DNA from 2 places in the Proteus sp. GOKU genome. Region 1 is predicted to be linked to the other one. Evidence: predicted binding sites of a transcription regulator. Region 1 holds the regulator's gene; the other holds the start of a gene.
The links. The regulator PurR, encoded in region 1, represses purine synthesis genes. The targets are predictions, from matches to a motif close to CANGCAAACGTTTGCNTG.

Region 1 (8,149 bases):
TTACCATGATTGATAAGAAAGTGGCGAGCCAAAAACCTTGCTGTGTACGATTAGCAATGTGTTTTCGTTGTCCTGAACCATTTAATTGAGCAACGATTGGGGTTAATGCCATTAATATCCCTTGGCCTAATAAAATCGTTGGTAACCAAATAGACGTACCTACTGCCACCGCCGACATTTCTGTGGCATTTACAGCACCCGCCATGACAGTATCAACGACACCCATTGCTGTCTGGGAAAACTGCGCGATGATAACGGGGATACCGAGAGCAAGTAAGCTACGCGCTTCTCTTATGTACTTCTGCACGCATACACCTTTATTTATTATAAGAAAACGAAAGGAAAGGAAGAGAACAAACGTCGTATTGTTAAAATGACGTAAAGAGATCCTCAAGACCGCTTATTCTAATGATAAAAGTTTAATTAGCAACGAAAGAAGTTTAGCTTTTCAAACACAGGATTTTGATAATTTATTAGGTGTTTTTACGTTATATTTAACGGTAATCCTCGACAAGGAATAAATACGATAATTGTTCCTTTGTATTAATACGAGCTATGTTATCCTTAATAGCATAAGCCTAAATTGAGTTTACCAGTTTATCGATCCAAGGAGATGTAAGATGTTTACAGGTATTGTTCAGGGAAAAGGGCGGGTTATTGCTATCGAAGATAAAGGCGATTTTCGTACCCATATCATTGAATTACCCAAAGAGTTAGTCGGCAATTTAGAAACAGGTGCTTCTGTTGCAAATAATGGTTGCTGTTTAACGGTCACTAAAATTGAAGGTACACATATTAGCTTTGATCTAGTGAAAGAGACATTACGTTTAACTAACCTTGGTGAATTAAAAGTCGGTTCTGAAGTGAATATTGAACGTGCGGCTAAATACGGTGATGAAATAGGCGGGCATGTGATGTCTGGTCATATTGTCACAACTGCCGAAGTTGCCAAAATTATAACATCAGAAAATAATTTACAAATTTGGTTTCGTATCTTTGATAAAGCATTAATGAAGTACATTTTACACAAAGGTTTTATTGGTATTGATGGAATAAGCCTAACTGTGGGCGATGTGGTTAATAACCGTTTTTGTGTCCATTTAATTCCTGAAACGCGCGATAGAACGACATTAGGTCGCAAACGCCTTGGTGATAAAGTCAATATTGAACTTGATCCTCAAACTCAAGCGATTGTCGATACAGTAGAGCGCGTTATGGCGCAACAAGCACAGCAACAAGCTTTATTAGCAGCACAACAAAATGAAAATGAAGAACAAGCTTCACATAATTAATAATTAATGTTGTTGCTCTTAAAAGATAATCAAAGAAAAAGCCAGTTTATCAATCAAACTGGCTTTTCTCTTTTTATAAAAAGAATAATTAGCGAGGGATTTGTAAACCGCCAATATGACCTTTAGGGCTTAGGACAATTTGCCATAACTGAATATCTCTGGCACGAAATGCACCCGCACAGGCATTAAGATAATAACTAAACATACGTTTAAAGCGTGGTGTGTAATTAGATTCAATATCTGGCCAATAGGCTAAAAAACGCTGATACCATGCCATTAGTGTTTTATCGTAATCAGCGCCAAAGTTATGCCAATCTTCCATTACAAATTTACTGTCCATTGCATGAGCAATTTTTTGAATAGACGGTAAACATCCATTAGGAAAGATATATTTGCTTATCCAGCTATCTACATTTACTTTGTCGCGGTTAGAACCTATGGTGTGCAATAAAAACAGACCATCTTCCTTTAAATTACGACGAACCACATCAAAATAAGTGGCATAATTTTTAGGTCCTACATGCTCAAACATACCTACTGAAACTATGCGATCAAACTTTTCATGTAAATCACGATAGTCTTCTAAAATAATATTAACATCAAGTCCTTGGCATCGAGCTTGTGCAAGTTTTTGCTGTTCAACAGAAATAGTGACTCCCGTTACAGAAACGCCAAAATGTTTGGCTGCATAGCCTGCAAGTCCACCCCAACCACAGCCGATGTCTAATAAGGTCATCCCCGGTTTTAAATCTAATTTTCGGCAAATTAAATCTAATTTATGTTCTTGAGCTTGAGTTAAATTATCTGCATTTTTCCAGTAACCACAGGAATATTGCATATTAGGATCAAGCATGGCAGTAAATAGATCATTACCAAGGTCGTAATGCTCTTTACCTACCATCCATGCACGTTTTTGTGTTTGCAGATTAAAAAGGCGGGCTGTCGCAATCTTGAAAATATCGCGTAGGTTTTGTGGGAGCTTATTTTCAAGACCAGCACGTAAAACTTTATGAAAGAATATATCTAATCGTTCACAATCCCACCAACCATCCATATAACTTTCGCCGAGACCTAATGAGCCTTGCTGTAATACTCTTTTATAAAAATTTTGATTATGAACCTGAATATCATAAGGTTCTGAGCCATTAACTCGAATATCAGCATGAGCTAACAGTTCTATTGCGATCTTTTTATAAGGATCGTTGGAGGTCTTTCGGCCTTCTTCTACACAAGATGTACTCATATACTCTCCGCGTAAACTAAGCGGGTTTTGAGACATAAAGCTAAGAAAGGATGTGTGCAGATTGACAGTATTAAAATGGTATTGTGTTCAGTCTGAATTGAACGAATAGAATTAATAAGACAACTAATCTGACATAATCAGCGAATAATCTGTTTAATGTCTCAAAATCCGAAAGAAAAATAAATAAAACGCTATTACAGCGTATAGGTAAGTATAGAGATGTAGAATGTTTTTCTCTAGAAAAGAAAAAGGCCATTTTTTATAAAATGGCCTTTTTAAGATGATTCTTAAAAGAAGGAGCGCGATTATTCTGCGGTTTGAACTGTGTGTTTGGTAACAGATTTATTACGCTGAATAAAGTAACCAACTGCCATTGGGATTGCTGTTAACGCCATAATTGCCGTGGTGTTAATCAAAGGTTGTTGGCTGATAAATGCAGAGACAATAAAACTTGCTAAGCTGCAAAGACCTAGTTGAAGCGCATTTTGTAACGCAGCAGCTTTACCACTGATTTCAGGATAAGCGGATAAAGCATTAGATACTGCGATTGGATAAGAAGCACCATTCATTGCAGCCATAATACAGAACGGAATTAAAATAGTTGTTAATGTTGGTTCAGTAAATTTAGCAACAAGGTATAACGCAGTCATACTGACAGCATAACCAATTAATAACAGTGGCAGCAGTGTTTTACCTGTCATTTTTGACAGTAAAATACGACAACCATAACCACCCACCATAAATGCAATAGTTTGTGGAATATAACTTAAACCGATATCCTGAGGAGAGTAGCCCATCTTTTCAAGAATGATTGGTGAGCCAGCTAACCAAGCAAAGAAACCTGCACTACAAGAAGCGTAAACTAATACGTTACCTGTATAGAGAGGGGATTTTAATAAAGTCATAAATGACGCAGAAGATTGGTTTGCATCTGTAACTGATTTTTGTTTAATGTTTTTTAGCATTAATGTCGGTAACATGAGAACTAACGTTACGGCCATTAACAGCATAAAAATCATACGCCAGCCACCGTGATCTAATAACGATGCACCGATTAAAGGCGCAAGTGCTGGTGATAATGCAACCAGTGGCATAATTAAAGCAAAAACGTGTTGAGCGCGAGATTCATCAAAACGGTCGATGACAAGAGCTTGCCAAATAACAGCAGCAGAGCAGACGCCGAAAGCTTGTAGGAAGCGCATAGCAAGTAAGCCAGTTGCACTTTCAACCCACAGCATACCAAGGCAGCCTAAAGAGAAAAGGCTTAAACCAATAAGAAGAATAGGTTTACGACCTACTTTGTCAGAAAGTGGTCCCCAAAGTAACTGAGCAACAGCAAAACCAAATAAAAAGATACTTAAGCTATTACTAATAGCACCTTCGCTGATAGAGAGTTCACGCTGCATCATACCAAATGCAGGTAAGTACATATCAATAGCTAAGTAACCTAGCATACTCAAACCCGCTAGGTACACCATAAAGCTCATAGGTGTTTTTGATTGTGTGGATGTTTTAGAATTCATTTTATTTTCTATGCTATGTGATGTAGAACATTTTATGTATTGTAACTAAGACCTATTTTACTTGTGAAACGGGAATATTTGGTTAATGCTGTGAAAAATTTTCAAAGGAATAAACTCTATGTGGTCAGAATACTCTTTAGAAGTTGTTGATGCAGTCGCAAGAACAGGAAGTTTTAGCTCGGCTGCTCAAGAATTGCACAGAGTGCCATCCGCCGTTAGTTACACAGTTCGGCAATTAGAGGAATGGCTTGCCGTTCCTTTGTTTGAGCGTCGTCATCGTGATGTAGAATTAACCGACGCAGGTAAAATTTTCATCAAAGAAGCACGATCTGTTATCAAAAAAATGAATGACACTCGACATCTTTGTCAACAAGTTTCTAATGGATGGCGCGGTCAATTTAGTATAGCAGTTGATGGCATTGTTAAACCTGAAAGAACACAACAACTTATTCTCGATTTCTACCGCCATTTTCCGGATATAGAACTGTATGTCTACCCTGAGGTGTTTAATGGCGTATGGGACTCCTTAGTTAATGGTCGTGTTGATTTAGCCATTGGTGCAACAAGAGCCTCACCAATAGGTGAACGTTATAGCTTTAGAGATATGGGATTTATGCCTTGGCGCTGTGTTTGCCATGTTGATCACCCTTTAGCGAAAGCACAACATCCATTAACGGATGATGAAATGCGGCCTTATCCAAGTTTATGTTTAGAGGATACCTCACGCAGTTTACCAAAGCGTGACACTTGGGCGCTAAATAATCAGCGCAGAATGGTTGTTCCGACATGGGATATGGGGCTTGAATGTTTGTTAGCGGGATTATGCGTTGGAATGGTGCCTTGGCACCGTGCTGAACCTTTAATTGAACAAGGTAAGCTGGTGACTTTACAACTGGCACAACCATTGCCAGACAGCCCATGCTGCCTGACGTGGGTCGATAAAAGTGAATCGCCCGCTTTGACATGGTTGTTAGATTATCTTGGAGATAGCCAAACCTTAAATGAGGAATGGCTTCGCTAGAAATCAGATAGCTAAATAAATATGAATTAGCGACGGTAGTCGATAAAAGGACCGTCAGCAACTGAACGGCGCTCAACTAATCGTGGATGAACTTCGATTGTTTGGGCGTCTTCGCGTTTATTGACGATACGATCAAGCAGCATCGATAATGCCATTTGACCTAGACGTTCTTTTGGCTGGTGAACGGTTGTGAGTGCAGGCGTAAAATAACGTGCATTACGAATATTGTCATAGCCAACAATAGAAATATCTAAAGGAACACGCAGGCCAAGTTCATCTGCAGCACAAATTGCGCCCATCGCCATCACATCACCACCACAAAAGACAGCCGTCGGGCGATGTTTTTGGTTTAGCATTTGGTACATGGCTTTATAGCCAGATTCTGGCTCGAAGTCGCCTTGTACAATCCATTCGTCTTTAACTGTGATTTTGGCTTCTTCCATGGCTTTTAAGAAACCTTGTAAGCGACCACCACCTGTATTTCGTTCTAATGGACCAGGGATAATACCAATATCACGATGGCCTCGCTCAATAAGGTAACGACCTGCAATATAACCACCATGGAAAGCGTTATCGATAATGGTATCTGTAAAGTCACCACGCGCTTTGCCCCAATCCATGACAACCATTGGAATATTACGATAGCCCTCTAAAAGAGTAAGAAGGTGATCGGGATATTCAGAACACATGACTAATAATCCATCAACACGTTTTTGTGCCAGCATCGCTAAATAGGCTTTTTGTTTATCGAGGTTATTATGTGAATTACATAAAATCAGTGTGTAGCCTTTGCTGTAACAACTATTTTCAACAGCTTCAATCACTTCAGCAAAGTAAGGAGCTTCACTGGACGTGGCTAACAGGCCAATAGATTTGGTGTGATTGACTTTTAAACTACGCGCAACGGCACTAGGCGAATAATTTAATTCTTTTATAGCGGCCCAAACTGCTGCCCGTGTGTTCTCAGCAACAAAACGTGTTTTGTTGATCACATGAGAAACAGTCGTGGTTGATACGCCTGCGCGTTTTGCCACGTCTTTTATTGTTGCCATGGTGTGGAAAACTCCTGACCTTCATTGGTCTCTTTTATCTAATTTTATGGTTTAACTGCCAGTATAGTCATACATAGGGCAAACACTGGCAATAATTTAGCGATTAGCTGTGAATTTTGTATGATCTAGCTCAAAAGTGAAAGTATTAATCAATGTTATAAATTGTGCACTGGTCGCTATTTTAGCAAATTTTGATATGTGATAATAATTAACCATGACAAGGTTATGGTTAAAAATGTGTATTATAATCATTTTGAGGGAGAAATAGATGGATACGGATCTGAAATTTGGTTTGAGTACAGCAGTAGCAGCGCTTGTTATGATCGTTTTATTTTCTACTATGATGTTCTAATCACTGCTTTATAGAATATCCGATCAATTTAAATAATAGATTATCGAATATCTGAATATAACAAAGGGCTCAAGGCCCTTTGTTATTTTGTCACCAAAAATGAATCTCAATCACTCACCTTTGATTATCAAGCTCAATTAAGCAAGGTTAGCTTCAACAAATGACCAGTTAACCAGTGCCCAGAACTCTTCTAAATATTTAACGCGCGCATTACGGTAGTCGATGTAGTAAGCATGTTCCCATACGTCTACTGTTAACAGTGGTTTGTCTGCACCTGAAACTGGAGTTGCAGCATTAGAGGTGTTAACAATTGCAACTGAACCGTCAGCTTTTTTCACTAACCAAGTCCAACCTGAACCGAAGTTTTTAGCTGCTGCATCATTAAATTGCTTTTTGAACTCTTCAAAAGAGCCAAATGCTTTGTTGATAGCATCAGCAACTTTACCTGTTGGTGCGCCACCTGCATTGGGTGCTAAGCAGTTCCAGTAGAAAGTGTGGTTCCATACTTGAGCAGCATTATTAAAGATACCGCCGTCAGTAGATTTGATGATTTCTTCTAAAGATTTGCTTTCTAAATCAGTACCTTTAACCAGATTGTTTAAATTGGTTACATAGGTTTGGTGGTGTTTGCCGTAGTGATATTCTAAAGTTTCTTTAGAGATGTGTGGCTCAAGAGCATCTAACGCATAAGGTAATTTTGGTAATTCGAAAGACATTGCGTACTCCTTTAAACTATCTATTTCGGGTTTTGTGCCTGAAATCATTCAATCAAAATCATTTGAATTGATAGAATGAGGCAAATGAATCACTAAGTTGTTACTATTTTGCTAATTATTTTAACAAAAATCTGCTGAAATAACAGCTAAATATCTTTTATCTATAGTTATAAGCCATATAGATTAATTATACTCATAAGAGTATATCCCTCTTGCCTGCACGTAAAGTGACAAAAGCGTATTTGTAATGAGATAAGTAAAAAAGGTAGAGAGTATAAATTTTATTCTATTAATATGATTTAATCGCGTCACCTAGTATGGATGGATTGGGGTAAGAGACTACAATTGATACATCGTAACAAATTTATTCTCAAAGGAATGTACAAATATGAAAAAAATATTTATAGCTATTGGCATGATAATATTTTTATCTGGGTTTGGATTTAAAAGTAATGAACCTTTGAAATTAGATTTTGGAAGATCAATTGATGATATTCCTTTTATAAAGAATGGTGTGTGTGAAACAGAGAAAGATCTTATCACTTGTTTTTTTAATAATGAGCCTCCGTTTGAGAAAGATTCTGATAGAAATGCATTAAAATTTTATAAAGGTAAGTTAATTGGTGTAAATCTATCCTATTTTGGTGGCGATGATATTGATTCGGTCTGTAATCTTTTAGCTCAGAAAATGAAAAATATTTATCCTTTAGTTAAAGATAAAAAAGCATTGTTAGCTGAGGTAAATAACTGTAAGGAGTTAGAGATAATTGAATATGAGTCATTAAGTGAGAATAAAATATTTGTATTTTCTGAATTAGAAAATATTGAGGCTAAAGAAGGGAATATAGAAATAATGTACTCACATAAGCCTTATTATTTATACATTTATCGTAGTAGCGATATTTTAGATTGAATTTACGCAAAAAGAGTGTAGGAGTTAAAATGAGTTA
Region 2 (8,149 bases), 1.4 Mb from region 1:
TAGGTTGGTGGCTTCATAAACAGTGTGACCGCTAAAATCAGTAAAACAGGGATGGTTAAAATCAAGAATGCAGGTGTGAAACTACCTGAAATATCTTTGATTGCCCCTGCAAAGAAAGGTGCTAAACAAGCCAGTGTTGAAATTAAATTCATCACTGAAAATAGCTCAAGGTAAGGAGAGCGACCAAAATAGTTAGCAAGCAAAATACTTGATGCTAAGAACGTCATGCCATAACCGATACCGACACAAACCGTAAATAAGATCAGGTAAACCCAAGAATTAGCCATACTTAGCGCGAGCAAGCCAATGATAATAATGCTTAAACTTGCGATAAGTAATTTTTTAGGTTCTAACCATTCACCAATAGCTCCACCCGCTAAGCGTGAAAAAGCATTGATAAAAGCCATACTACTTAAGAGTGTTGCAGCAATAGTTTCACCAAAACCATTTTCAATAATATGTGCAACAGCAAAACTATTGACCGTGATCCCACACCATAAAAAAGCCGTGTAAGTAGCTGCAATAACATAAAATTGCCATGTTCTTAAAGCATGACGAGCCGTCCAAATCTCTTTAGTTTGATAGATACGTTTTGTGGTTTGAAGTTGGCTAATTTTTTTGGCGTGCTCTTGCTCTTTAGTGCCTTCGCGTAAAAATAAGATAGTGAGAAGAGTAACAACAGTGAGTGTGATCGCTGAAATAAGCCAGTGCATTCGCCATGTATGCCATAAATGGGTTGCTAAAAAGTATATCCAAGGTCCAGCAACACCACCTAATCCACCAATGGTAAAATAGACACCAAAGGCAAAAGATTGTTTTTCAAATAAGCGGGAAATAACATAAGTACCGGGTACGGTAGCCAGTAGCGTAAATCCAATACCTAACAGTGCAGTACCGAGAAAATAACGCGAAATAGTGTATGTTTCATAAAGAAAATAGAAACCACTGACAAAAATAATCAATCCAATAAGTAATGTAAGACGAACGCTTAATTTACGGATCAGCAATGTAGGTAAAAAACTCGCAAGACCACAGGTTAATCCTAATAACGTAAAGCCGAGGCCTGCTTGAGTCCAGTTCCACTCTAGCTCGTTTATCATACTAGGGAGAACAACACCTAAAGAAGTAAATGTGGTTGCGGTAGCTAAAAAATACACAAAGCCCAATAATATCAGCATACTCCACTGATAAACGGGACCAAAAATCTGTTGCGTGGCTTGCATCCTGACTCCATCAAATGGGTGCAGTAACCTGAATAATCAGGAGAAAATAGCGAATAACAGACCTTGTTATCTAAGGTCTGTTCGTTTAAAGGCTATTATTCTCTAACTTTATGAGTCGGACTGCTAGCTTAATTTTTCTAAAGCCCATTTGATAGGGTACTGATAGGCATCATCAAGCATCAAGCTTAATGATTTGAGGGTCTCTTTCAGTGGTTGATTATCGCTATGTACAAGATTGAGATGGCCCACTTTGCGGACAGGGCGAACTTCTTTTTCATACCAATGTAAATGAACTAATGGTAATGAAAGCCATTGAGGGTTGACATCAGTGCCAATCAAATTAACCATTACCGCCGGTTGGCAAACCTCAGGTTTTGGCATAGGTAAATCTAAAATTGCACGCAGATGTAACTCAAACTGGCTAATTGAGGCACCATTTTGTGTCCAATGGCCACTGTTATGAACTCGAGGGGCTAATTCGTTAATAAGTAATTTATCACCAACGATAAAGCACTCCATCGCCATTACACCCACATAATTGAGCTTATTAAGGATGGCAGTCAGCATTTTTTCCGCTGATTGTTGTAGTTTTGACGCAGGTGTTGGTAAGGCGACACTCATGCGTAAAATGCCATCTTGATGCAGGTTGTGAGTCAAAGGGTAGAAAACACAGTTTCCATTGCTATCTCTTGCACCCACTAATGAAACTTCACCTAAAAAGGGAATACCTTGCTCAACAATGCATTCACCATAAATTTCAGCAGGTAACTGTTGTTCTTCTCCAGGATGAATACGCCATTGACCACGACCGTCATAACCACCAACTCGGCGCTTCACAATAATAAAGTCACCCAATTGAGCGAAGATATCAGGCCATTGTGTTGGTGACGTTAATGGTTGCCAAGGTGCTGTTGCTAAACCTAGTTCATCAAGAAGTTGTTTTTGAGGCAATCTATCGGCAAGCAATGGGAAAATATCACGGTTTACAAAGTTAGTATGACGCTCTAATTCTTTGGTGAGAGCGGTTTCAGGCCAGCGCTCAATTTCAGCTGTGATTATACTTTTTTGATAGGGAACGGCTTCAGGCTCTGCATCTAATCCGACTGGGTAAACTGCAATTCCTAAAGGCTCACCGGCTTGTCTTAGCATTCGTCCTAATTGACCATTTCCAAGAACACAAACTGGCTTCATAGTGCCTCCCTTGGATCAGGGTTATTTAAGACATCATCAGTTTGTGCTGTACGCCATGCTGTTAGTGCTTCAAAAATAGTAGGGGAGTGTAATGCTAAAATTTGAGCGGCTAATAAAGCGGCATTGGCGGCACCTGCTTTACCAATCGCTAATGTTCCCACAGGAATACCTTTCGGCATTTGCACAATAGAGTAAAGGCTATCAACACCGCTTAATGCAGCACTTTGAACAGGAACTCCTAATACTGGGACGAGCGTTTTTGCTGCGAGCATACCCGGTAAATGGGCAGCACCACCTGCTCCTGCAATAATGACATCAAAGCCATTACTTTTGGCTTGTTCTGCAAAGCTAAATAGCTTATCAGGGGTACGGTGTGCAGAGACAATCTCAACATGATAAGGAAGTTGTAGTGCGTCTAGTACATCAGCGGCATGAGACATTGTTGCCCAGTCGCTTTTAGAGCCCATTACAATAGCGATACGAGCGGAAGAGGTATTTAGACCAACTTGAGAAGACATTACTTAACTGCTCCTGTAAGCATAAACGGATATAGCCTAATAAACTGAGCATGATAGTATCACGCTAACACGCATAGGAAAACGTTTGCGTAAAGAAAAAACAGCCTTTTTATGAAGAAAATAAGCAAAACAACTTAGAAGGGGAAATGAATAAGTTCTATTTTTTCAGCTGTCACTTTAAACATAGAACCTTCAGTATGCCAAGCACCTAATACACCACGATAATGTATTTTATCATCAATATTAACAGTGTGAATTGCTGGACGATGAGTATGACCGTGGATCATCCATTCTGTATTGAAATGCTTAAAAGTATCAATCACAGCCTGTGGGTTAACATCCATAATGGCATCAGACTTATACTGATTTTCGTGCTGGCTACGCGAACGCATTTTGTCAGCGATACGCAGTCGAATAAATAAAGGCAGTAGTGAGAATAAGCGCTGAATAAATTTATTATGCACTTTTTTACGGTAACGTTGATACGCTTCATCATCTGTACAAAGTGTATCACCGTGCAAAATTAGGATGCGATGCTTCTCAATTTCGAGCACTTTTTCTTGTGGAAGTAAGGTGATACCACTCTCTTTTGCAAAACGAGAGCCAATTAAAAAATCACGGTTTCCATGAATAAAATAACAAGGTACTCCTGCATTTTTTAGCGTCATCAGAGCTTGAGCTATTTGTTGATGCAAAGGATTAGGATCATCGTCACCTATCCAAAAATCAAAAAAATCACCTAAGATATAAAGTGCTTTTGCATGAATAGCTTGTTCTTTTAAAAAGCGAAGAAAACCGGCAGTGATTGCCGGTTCATGTTCACTTAAATGCAGGTCTGCAATAAAAAGCGTACACATAAAAAGTGAGGCTTATTCGCTAACCGTTACACTTTTAATGACGATATCTTCACGAGGAACATCTTGGTGGAAACCGCTACGACCAGTGGAAACCGCTTTAATTTTATCAACAACGTCCATGCCTTCAACAACTTCAGCAAAGACACAATATCCCCAACCATTTGCATTTTCAGCACGGAAGTTTAAGAAATCGTTGTCTGCAACGTTGATAAAGAATTGAGCAGTAGCAGAATGAGGATCGTTTGTACGAGCCATTGCTAATGTACCACGGTTGTTTGCTAGGCCATTGTTTGCTTCGTTTCTTACAGGTGCTTTGGTCGCTTTTTGGTTCATACCTGGTTCAAAGCCACCACCTTGGATCATAAAACCATTGATGACACGGTGGAAAATAGTGTTATCGTAGAATCCTTCTTTACAGTAGTCTAAAAAATTTTCTACGGTTGCAGGTGCTTTGTCTGCAAATGTATTAATCACGATATCGCCGTAATTGGTATGAAAAGTAACCATATTCAGATCCTAATATAATTTTAGCTTTACCCAGATTTGGGCATAAACAACAGTCCCGTTTTTATATCACAGTTGCCTAATTTAGTCAGTATGCATCTTTTTCTCGCTCTACTTTTTCTTGCCAAATAAATCAGTAATAGAAAGAAAAAACACTTTTCGCCAAAATTTAGCCAAATAAATCAGTAATAGAAAGAAAAAACACTTTTCGCCAAAATTTAGCCAAATAATAGAAGTTTGATTGTTCACTATCAACGATTGAACAGTGAAAATAAGCGTTAAGCAGAGTAAGATAAAAGCTCTAATCTTGCGTTTGCTTTGACTGCAAGATCCAATATCCTTATTAATATCATGCTATAGTAGTTGTTATTTTCTTTTATATAAAAACGTAATAAACACGTACAGTTGAAAACGGGAACGTCCACTGATGCTAAAGATCTTTAATACTCTCACTCGCCAAAAAGAAGAATTTAAACCTATCCATGCAGGAAAAATAGGTATGTACGTGTGTGGCATCACTATTTATGACTTATGCCATATTGGTCATGGACGTACATTTGTGGCTTTTGACGCCATAACCCGTTATCTGCGTTACTTAGGATACGATGTTAACTATGTTCGTAACGTAACGGATGTGGATGATAAAATCATCAAACGTGCGATTGAAAATAATGAAACATGTGAGCAATTAACGACTCGTATGTTAGCTGAAATGCATAAAGATTTTGATGCATTAAATATTGCTCGCCCTGATTCAGAGCCGCGTGCAACACACCATATTGCTGAAATTATTGAATTAACAGAAGCGTTAATTAAACGTGGACATGCTTACGTTGCCGACAATGGCGATGTAATGTTTGCGATTGATACCGATCCTGATTATGGCTTACTTTCTCGCCAAGATTTAGAGCAACTACAAGCCGGTGCTCGTGTTGAAGTGGCTAACGTAAAACGTAATCCAATGGATTTCGTCTTATGGAAAATGTCTAAACCGGGTGAACCAAGCTGGGAGTCTCCTTGGGGAGAAGGTCGTCCGGGTTGGCATATCGAATGTTCTGCGATGAATGGTAAAGAATTAGGACATCATTTTGATATTCATGGTGGTGGTTCAGACTTAATGTTCCCTCATCATGAAAATGAGATTGCACAATCAACTTGTGCCCATGATGGTCCTTACGTTAATTACTGGATGCACTCGGGTATGGTGATGGTAGACAAAGAAAAAATGTCTAAATCACTTAATAACTTTTTTACTATTCGTGATGTATTGGCTTATTACGATGCTGAAACCGTGCGTTACTTCTTATTATCAGGCCATTATCGTAGTCAACTTAACTACACTGAAGAAAACTTAAAACAGGCTCGCACTGCATTAGAGCGCCTCTATACTTCATTACGTGGAACTGATGCGAATGCACAGCCTGCGGGTGGCGAAGCGTTTGAAGCGCAATTTATTGATGCAATGAACGATGATTTCAATACACCAGAAGCTTATTCAGTTTTGTTTGATTTAGCGCGTGAAGTGAATCGCCTCAAATCAGTTGATATGAATGCAGCGAATGGCTTAGCGGCAGTGTTACGTAAACTTGCTAAGGTATTAGGCTTATTAGAGCAAGAGCCAGAGTACTTCTTACAAAGTGGCGCTAAAGCGGATGATGCTGGTGAAGTTGAAAAAATTGAATCATTAATTCAACAGCGTAACGATGCTCGTAAAAACAAAGATTGGGCTGCGGCTGATGTTGCTCGTGATGCATTAACAGCGATGGGAATTGTTTTAGAAGATGGTCCTCAAGGAACAGTTTGGCGTCGTAATAATTAATACAATGATTGAGTAATTACACTTAATACGTGTTTAATATAAAAATATCGGATATTTAATATCCGATATTTTTTTGTCTGATGATTATTTTATTGACTAATAATACTGGTTTCTCTTTCGCTATCTTTTTGTTTATCTTCAAAATAAGAAATCACATTTTCAGAGAAAAAAAGCCGATGCGTTAAGATAACGATAATAGAAAAAACAACAAAGCCAATTTCTGACATATTTGTCAATGACATCGAAATACTAAGTATAAAAAAGAGTGAAATAGATAAACATACCCATGAGATTTTCAAAAAAGAGTAAGCATTTTTACTGTTTCTAGCGAGTTTTATCCATGCTGTAACTTGCATTATCATCGTTATAATTAGACACAGCATGATGAACAAACCCACAAGCATTGTTTGACCGCCACCCATTGCCATTGCTAATAAATAAATTGGTGCCCCGGCAACTAATATAAATAAACTGACACCTAAAAATAATACCGAAATAACTTGGATCCATAAAAGTACTATGGGCCTTTCCATAACTTCTCCTAAAAACAGAAATAAGTTTTTATTGGCTTTAGAATATCTTTATTAATTTTTATTAAAGTGAAGTTTATCGAATAAATAGAAAAAATAAAGTTTGATTTAATAATAAACAAATATTAATCAATTAAAGAGATTCTATTTTAGAGTTTTCATAACATAGCGTTAATATATTTAATGAAGGCAGTGGTAATTCTACTTAATATTATTCAATTTACCACTGGGTGTTATTACTTATAATTTTAGAGGGGTTAATTCTACTTCTGCCATCATTTTTGCTAATTGTTCACGATCGTGAATACCAACATTAGTTTGGCTTACAGCAAGTGCAGAAACAGCAGTAGCAAGACGTAAGGTGTGCTCACTGGTTTGTCGCATCATTAAGCCATAAATTAAACCACCTACCATTGAATCTCCAGCACCAACCGTACTTACAACATCACACTTAGGCGGTTTTGCCATCCATGCACCAGATGCATTTACCCACATAGCACCTTGTTCACCTAATGAAATAACAACATGAGCAATACCTTGCTGACGCAATGTTTGTGCCGCTTGTACAACATCAGAAAGCTCAGGTAAAGGTCTGCCAGCCCAAATCTCTAATTCATGATGATTGGGTTTAACCAACCAAGGGGAGGCTTTTAATCCTGCGACAAAAGCATCTCTGCTACTGTCGAAGATCAAGCACATACATTCGCCACGTAAGCGTGTCATCCATGCAGTGAAATCATTGAGATCAACACTCGGAGGAACACTACCGCTGACACAAATCATATCAAATTGACCCGCCCAACTTAGCGTGTCGTTAACAAAGCGAGTCCAGTCTTGTTTTGTAATTTCAAAACCAGAGAAATTGAAGTCAGTCACTTTGCCATTGGGCTCTGTGAGTTTGACATTAATTCGAGTACGGCCTTCAACCATTTGAAAACGGTTCGCGATACCGGAGTCACTAAACTCTTTTTGAAATCCATCTTGGTTTTCTTTGCCTAAAAAACCGCCAACAGTAACATCAACGCCAAGGCTTTTTAAAACCTTAGCCACATTGATGCCTTTACCCGCAGCATGGAAGCCAGCCGTTTTAACACGATTAACTTCACCAAGTTCAATGGGATTACTTAAACCGACAAGATCATATGCAGGGTTAAGTGTGATGGTTGCTACTCTGCGTTTCATGCTAGTTCCTTACCTTAAATAAAAGAACAGGCATCGATTTTTGCTGTGATTTAGCAAAGATAGAGATACCTTGAGTGGGTAAGCCGAGCATAAAATCTCCTGTTAGATAAAGGGCAAGAAAGGCTTAAATATCACAAAATAACAACTAAAATAGTATCATTGAGCTGAATCGTTTCAAATTATAACCTGTAATTTAGTACAAACAATGTTCTTTTGCCTAATGAAAGTAGAAATAAATTAGATCTAAATCACATTTATGGGCATTTAAACATGAATAAACGGATAAAAGTATCAATAAAAAGGGTTGTTGCTGAAGTTTTACAGT

Region 2: the regulator PurR is predicted to act here: its motif matches at 3,007-3,024, upstream of purE (5-(carboxyamino)imidazole ribonucleotide mutase).

Annotation. Positions count from the first base shown of each region.
Region 1 is NZ_CP034105.1:1,749,501-1,757,649, forward strand. It holds gene EHE21_RS08125 (MATE family efflux transporter) at 1-307, opposite strand, end outside; gene EHE21_RS08130 (riboflavin synthase subunit alpha) at 621-1,292, shown strand; gene cfa (cyclopropane fatty acyl phospholipid synthase) at 1,381-2,535, opposite strand; gene punC (purine nucleoside transporter PunC) at 2,841-4,058, opposite strand; gene punR (DNA-binding transcriptional activator PunR) at 4,177-5,079, shown strand; gene purR (HTH-type transcriptional repressor PurR) at 5,106-6,131, opposite strand; gene EHE21_RS19045 (YnhF family membrane protein) at 6,400-6,483, shown strand; gene sodB (superoxide dismutase [Fe]) at 6,621-7,199, opposite strand; gene EHE21_RS08165 (hypothetical protein) at 7,588-8,112, shown strand; gene EHE21_RS08170 (hypothetical protein) at 8,142-8,149, shown strand, end outside.
Region 2 is NZ_CP034105.1:3,147,616-3,155,764, reverse strand. It holds gene EHE21_RS14560 (CynX/NimT family MFS transporter) at 1-1,223, opposite strand, end outside; gene purK (5-(carboxyamino)imidazole ribonucleotide synthase) at 1,347-2,414, opposite strand; gene purE (5-(carboxyamino)imidazole ribonucleotide mutase) at 2,411-2,932, opposite strand; gene EHE21_RS14545 (UDP-2,3-diacylglucosamine diphosphatase) at 3,067-3,789, opposite strand; gene ppiB (peptidylprolyl isomerase B) at 3,802-4,296, opposite strand; gene cysS (cysteine--tRNA ligase) at 4,721-6,112, shown strand; gene EHE21_RS14530 (hypothetical protein) at 6,202-6,645, opposite strand; gene fruK (1-phosphofructokinase) at 6,883-7,824, opposite strand.